DNA from 2 places in the Actinoallomurus sp. CA-150999 genome. Region 2 is predicted to be linked to the other one. Evidence: riboswitches for the same ligand, from Rfam matches in the RefSeq annotation. Region 2 holds a riboswitch; the other holds the start of a gene.

Region 1 (3,262 bases), 4.5 Mb from region 2:
TCGAGGCGAACGGTCTGCTGTGCCGGTGCGGCAGCCGCGGCTGCCTGGAGACCCTGGTCTCGACGCCGAACATCATCGCCGCCCTCCAGCCGATGCACGCGGATCCGCTCACCATCGCCGACGTGATCCGGCTGCTGGAGGCGGGAGACTCGGGAGCCGTCCGCGTCGTCGGCGACGCAGGACGCACCATCGGCCGGACGCTGGCCGACATGTGCAACGTGCTCAACCCCGAGGTGATCATCGTCGGCGGCGAACTCGGCCTGCCGAACGGCGTGCTCGCCGACGGCATCCGCGAAATGATCACGCGCTACGCCCAGCCGGGGGTGGCGCGGGCGGTGACCGTGACAACCGGGGCCCTGGAGAACCACGCCGAACTTCTCGGCGCGATCGCCCTCGCCGTCCGCCGCACCGGCAATATTGGTTCTTCTCTTTCGTCGTGAAGTGGCCGTGTTCCGGCAGACCGCTCGTCCTTACGCTCGGACGCCTGGGCCTGTCCGCGTCGCCGGCCGTACGCGGGAAGCGTCCGTCGACCTCCGGCCCGCTCGACCTGACAGGAGACCGATGATCACCATCCGCAAACTCGTTCCGTCCGACAGGGCCGCCTGGGAGGACCTGTTCCGCGGCTACATCGACTTCTACGAGCGCGTGGAACCCGCCGAGATGTACGAGCAGGCGTGGCGCGAGTTCCTGGCGGACACGCGCATGCACGCCCTCGGCGCGACGCTGGACGGCCGGCTCATCGGCATCGTGCACTTCCTCCCTCACGCCAGCACGTCGATTCCCGACGCCGACGTCTGCTACCTGCAGGACCTGTTCACCGCGCCGGAGGCCCGGGGAATGGGCGTGGGACGTGCCCTGATCGCGGCCGTGACCGACTGGGCCAAGGCCCACGACTGCGCCCGCGTGTACTGGCACACCCACGAGTCGAACGCCACGGCGCGGCGCCTGTACGACAAGGTGGCGGAGAACCGCGGCTTCATCCAGTACCGGATCGACCTGCCGCGCTAGGCTCCGATTCCTGCAGACGGCGAGAGAGCCTGGGATGTGGCGAGACCTGATCGAGCGGCTGTACGACGATGCCGAGTTCGCCGATCCCGCGTCCGACGCGGGCATCGATCAGATCGAGCGGCGGCTGGGGCAGCCGGCTCCGGAGGAGCTGCGACGGCTGCTGCGGGAGACCGACGGTGTGCGGGCCGACTACGGGTCCTGCCTGGTGTGGTCGGTGCAGGAGATCATCGAGCAGAACACCGAATTCCGGGAGAGCGCCGACTTCGCCCAGCTGTACATGTCGTTCGACCAGCTCATGTTCATAGGGGACAACGGCGGCGGAGATCGGTTCGCGTACGTCCGGGTCCCGGCGGGACGACCCGACGACCTGTTCGTGTGGGACCACGAGACCGACGAACGCCTATGGGCCGCCCGATCGCTGCAGGACTACCTCGAGCGCCGGGCAGTCGCGGACGGTGACGACTGGTACAGGAAGGCCCTCTGAGGACGACCGCCCTCGGGCGCTATCCGTGTGACGCCCGACCCGCAAGGTGGCAGCGGCGGGTGGTCATGTCCAGCCGGTTGTTGTTACGGTCGGCGGTGACGCGGGGTGCCCGGGGCGAATCCGGGCTGAGATCACACCCGTCGAACCTGATCTAGCTAGGACTAGCGAAGGGACGTCACCAGTGACCAGAGCTTCCTGGTGTTGCTCGAACGTCCTCGCCTCGCCGTCCGGTGACCGCTGAGAGGACCCGATGTTCTGCGACGACGTGTGGAAGCGCTCGGCCCGCCTGATCCGCGCGATCCACGAGCACCCGTTCAACACCGCACTCAGCGCCGGCACGCTCGACCGTGAACGGTTCGCATTCTACATCGTGCAAGACGCCCGCTATCTGGAGGCGTTCTCCCGGGCACTCGCGGTCGCGTCCGCGCGGGCCACCGACACCGACGACGCGGTCTTCTTCGCCGAGAGCGCGCACGCCGCGCTGGCGGCGGAGCGTACGCTGCACGCCGGCTACATCGAGGAGTTCGGCCTGACCGCCGACGACCTGGCGGGCATCGACACCTCCCCGACCTGCCTCGGTTACTCGTCGTTCCTGCAGGCGACGGCCCTCGCCGACCCGTACCCGGTGCTCGCGGCGGCCGTGCTGCCGTGCTTCTGGGTCTACCAGGACGTCGGCACGGCCCTGCTCGAGAACACGGCCGGTGTCGAGAACCACCCCTACCGCGCCTGGATCGCGACCTACTCCGACCCGGCCTTCGCCGAATCGACCGAACGCGCGAAGGCCATCACCGACCGCCTGGCGGCGACGACCGACGCGGCCACGCGAGAGGGCATGGCCCGCGCCTTCTTCCGCGCCACCGAGTACGAGTGGATGTTCTGGGACAGCGCCTGGCGCCGCGAAACCTGGCCCACCGCCCAGTGGCTCAAGTAGTTCCTCGCCGAACTCGTTGGATCACTCGTCGACATCCGATTCGCGGAAAACAGGCAACCGGAGTCGGTATCCGACCGTTCGAGCGAACCAGGCGAAGAAATCATTGGCGGGGTCGAACCCGGCCTGTGCGGCTTCGCTCCATTCGGCGCGTCGCAGTACGGCGAGGTATCGGTCGACCAGCCGTTCTCGATGGTCTGGAGTCATGGCAAGGCGATCGGGCGATGCCTGGGCAAGATGGTCGGCGATGCCTGCGGCAGCGAGATAGCGATCCAGATTCGGTGTCTGGCCGACGAGGTGACCGACATAGGCATTCAGAACGATGCGGATCGGAGGGTAGCCCTCCCAGGTCATCCCCATCCCGCCACAGTCAGCCATGATTCCGAGCAGGCGGCCGGAGTGATCGATCAATTCGTCGTCCGCGTCGGGCGAAGTGATCGCTTCGTGGAGATGAGCCGCCGTCGCGACCTTGCCCGCGAAGTAGCCGTTGAGGTAGTCGCCGTCGCACGCCTGCCGCAGCAGCCAGGACCGGGCTCGGCGAACGCCCGCCGTACAGAGTGCTTCGACGAGATAGACCCGTCCCCAGCCCGCGGCTCGTTGGGCGAGCCAGAGCAATGCGTCTGTGCCGTCTCTGCGACGTTTCAACGCATCGGCGGCGAGCGGGCTGAACTTGTCGGTGAGCAGGCCGATGATCCGGATCAGCTCGATGTCGTCATCCGCCCAGCCGGTGGCCAGCAGCGCCAGTCCGATCAGGACAGAGCAGCGATCAGGGCTGTTCCGAACCAACCATCGCCCCGTCTCCTGAACCCTCTCACGGTCGGCCCGCAGCGCCGCCGCGGCGA
Region 2 (3,262 bases):
GCAACGCCTACTCCGACGAGGTCCTGCACGTGGCGCGGATGTCGCCGTTCAAGCTGGCGGCGAGCTTCACGGACGAGGACGTCGCGACGCTGTACGACGCGATCGTCCGTACGCTCGGCGATGCCGTCGAGCGCTCCCGCGGCCTGGCGGCCAAGGACCTCAAGGGCGAGAAGAAGGAGGGCCTGCGGGTGCACGGCCGGGCAGGTCAGAAGTGCCCGGTGTGCGGCGACACGATCAAAGAGGTGTCGTTCGCGGACTCCGCCCTGCAGTACTGCCCGACCTGCCAGACGGGCGGCAAGCCCCTGGCCGACCGCCGGATGTCCCGCCTGCTCAAGTAGGCCGCGCGCGGCGAGCGGCAGCACGTCATCGCCGGAGCCGGGCACCTCGTGTCAGGGGGTTGATTGAAGCTGAAAATCGTTCAACCTCAATGAACACGCCTGACAACACCCCCTCGGCCCGCCTCGGGCGATGCGCCTGCCGATCCACGATCCCAGACTCCTCAGCGGGCTGCCGGACCGTACGTCAGCGCGTGGCCGCCGCCCTCGCGGGCCGACGTCGACCGTGTCAGCGGACGGCCGCGGCCCTGCCGGAGCGTCGGAGGTCCGTGCTCAGCGGACCGGCGGGTGCGGACCGAACAGCACGCCCAGGGTGCCCCACCGCTTGATCTCGCAGCCGTTCTTGCGGCTGAACGTCGAGTCGACCTTCTTGCCGTTCCAGGTGCCCGTGACCGTGGCGGTCTCGGGGCCGCCGTAGATCTGGGTGCACATCACGTTCTTCGGCGTCGGGGCGAACGGGTCCTGGCCCGCCGCGCCCGCCGCGGTGAGCGCAGCGCACGCCTCCTTGGCCTTGGCCAGGTCGCCGCCGACAGGGTCGCAGGTGAGCGTCCGCGTCTTGGCCTGCGCCGTCTGCGAGTCGCGCACGGTGATGGTCAGCCGGGTCTTTCCCGCCCGCCCCGGCGCCGATGATCCAGGGGTGGACGGCCCGCTCGGCTTGACCGTCGCGTTGTCCTGCCCGCTGCCGCAACCGCCCAGCAACAGGGCGGCGGCGATGCCGGGGATGGCGACGGCCGCTGGTCCCAGTCTGGTTAGAGATTGCCTCATGACGATTCGACGCCGGGCGCCGGCTCGTGGTTCCGTTGACTTGTGAATGCCTTCAGGGACCAGGTTCCCGCCGTTGAGGTCGCCAAGGTTCCGGACGACGCATACCTCCTGGACGTGCGCGAACTGGACGAATGGCAGGCCGGGCACGCGCCTCGCGCGATCCACATCCCCCTCAGCCAGCTCGGCGCCCGCGCGTCCGAGGTGCCCACCGGCGAGGACGTCTTCGTCATCTGCCGGTCGGGGGCCCGGTCGGCGTCGGTGGTCATGGCGTTCAACAACGCCGGCTGGAAGACCGCGAACGTCTCGGGCGGCATGCACGCCTGGGTGGCGGCGGGCCGTCCGATGGTCAGTGAATCGGGCAGCGAGCCATACGTCGCCTGACGAGGTACATTAACGGCGGAAAAGTTCAGACCTCGCGGGAGCTCGGGCGACGACCGGGCTGAGAGGGCGGCTACGCACGTGCCGCCGACCGCTCGAACCTGACCGGGTAATGCCGGCGTAGGGAGTGTGCCTTGAGCACTGCCGTCGACGAACGTCCTCTCGACAACGAGGCCCCGTACACCCTCGACCAGCCCGCCCCCAAGGTCCTCAGCTTCTGGGACCAGAGCGCCTTCTGGGCCAACCTGGGCGTGAGCCTTCTCGCCTTCTCCGGCGCCTACTCGGTGCTCGCGCCGGACGCCCAGGGCAACCCCCGGCTGCCCATCGTCGCCGGGATCGTGGCAATGATCGTCGGCACCGTGATCGGCGGGATCATGCTCGGGCTGGCGGCCGTGTCGGGCACCCGCGCCGGCGTCCCGGCGATGATGATGCTGCGCGGCCTGTTCGGCACGCGCCTCTCGTACATCCCCACCGTGATGAACATCCTGCAGATGATCGGCTGGGGAACCTTCGAGCTGGTCACGATCGCGGGTGCGGCCAAGGAACTCTTCGGTGGCGGCCCGCACTGGGCGTACGTCATCGTCGCCGGCGTGATCACGACCGTGCTGACCATTTGGCCGCTCGGCTCCGTCCGGGTCCTGCGCCGGTACGTCACCGCGGCGGTCGTCCTGGCCCTCGCCTACTTCTACGTGCAGCTCGTCCGCCAGCCCCTGCCGAACCTCACCCACGGGTCGTGGAGCCACTTCTGGATCGGCGCGGACGCCGCGCTGGCCGTCTCCATCTCCTGGGTGCCCATGGCGGCCGACTACACGCGGCACTCCCGCTCCGAGCGGGCGGCGTTCGGTGCCGCGAGCGTGGCGTACGGGCTGACGCAGGTCGTCGCGTACGTCCTGGGCCTGCTGGCGCTCGCCCTGGTCGCCGGCGACTCGTCCAAGGTGTTCGGCCCGTTCCAGCACGTCGCCCTCGGCACGCTGTTCTTCGCCGTGTTCGTCCTGCGTGAGGTCGACCAGTCGTTCGCGAACGTCTACTCGACCGCGGTTTCGATCCAGAACCTCGTGCCCCGCGTGGACCGGCGGCTGCTCACCATCGCGCTGGGCGCCCTGACGACGCTGCTCGCCCTCGTCCTGAACATGAACAACTACTCGGGCTTCCTCACGCTGATCGGGTCGGTGTTCGTACCGATGCTCGGCGTGCTGGCCGTGGACTTCTTCTGCTTCACCGGACGGCGTGGCTGGGACGTCTCCGGCCGGGCGCCCGCCCGCTGGGGGATGGTCGTCGCGTGGGCGGCGGGCATCGCGACGTACCAGCTCATCAACCCCGGTCAGGTCGGATGGTGGTCGCGGATGTGGACGCACGTGCAGAGCACGCTGCACTTCACTCCGGCGGACTGGATGAGCGCCTCGCTCCTGTCCTTCGCCGTCGCGGCGGCGGTCACCGGCGCCATCGGCCTCATTCGCCGATGACCGGGAGGTCGGTCGGGGTTGGTTGGTTGGGGAAGAAGAGCCCCAATCGCACGTCACGGCGTCGTCGCGCCCGTCATGATGGGGATACGGAGTGGCGGGAGGCGATCACGATGGCGCAGTGTGATCACGACTGGGTGCAGACGGCGCCCAACCAGAAACGATGCCGCAAGTGTGGATTGGTGCTGACCTTCGCATAGGGACGCGGCGCGGGTGGCACTATGGGCCGCGTGAGCTCGTCTGACGCGATGATGCGGGCGGCGGTGGCCTCCTCCGCCGACGCGATGATCGCGTTGGGGGCCGACCAGACCGTCCAGCTGTGGA

What was found. Region 2 has a riboswitch for thiamine pyrophosphate ahead of ACQP2O_RS00560 (purine-cytosine permease family protein). Riboswitches for the same ligand answer to the same signal wherever they lie in the genome.
Region 1: linked by a shared signal. The riboswitch ahead of ACQP2O_RS21555 (TenA family protein) and the one ahead of ACQP2O_RS00560 (purine-cytosine permease family protein) in region 2 are both predicted to bind thiamine pyrophosphate.

Annotation. Positions count from the first base shown of each region.
Region 1 is NZ_CP192063.1:4,612,275-4,615,536, reverse strand. It holds gene ACQP2O_RS21570 (ROK family protein) at 1-440, shown strand, start outside; gene ACQP2O_RS21565 (N-acetyltransferase family protein) at 562-1,008, shown strand; gene ACQP2O_RS21560 (SMI1/KNR4 family protein) at 1,043-1,492, shown strand; TPP riboswitch at 1,584-1,682, shown strand; gene ACQP2O_RS21555 (TenA family protein) at 1,743-2,423, shown strand; gene ACQP2O_RS21550 (hypothetical protein) at 2,445-3,262, opposite strand, start outside.
Region 2 is NZ_CP192063.1:104,923-108,184, forward strand. It holds gene ACQP2O_RS00545 (Fpg/Nei family DNA glycosylase) at 1-338, shown strand, start outside; gene ACQP2O_RS00550 (SSI family serine proteinase inhibitor) at 609-1,100, opposite strand; gene ACQP2O_RS00555 (rhodanese-like domain-containing protein) at 1,143-1,481, shown strand; TPP riboswitch at 1,506-1,622, shown strand; gene ACQP2O_RS00560 (purine-cytosine permease family protein) at 1,613-2,941, shown strand; gene ACQP2O_RS00565 (PAS domain S-box protein) at 3,160-3,262, shown strand, end outside.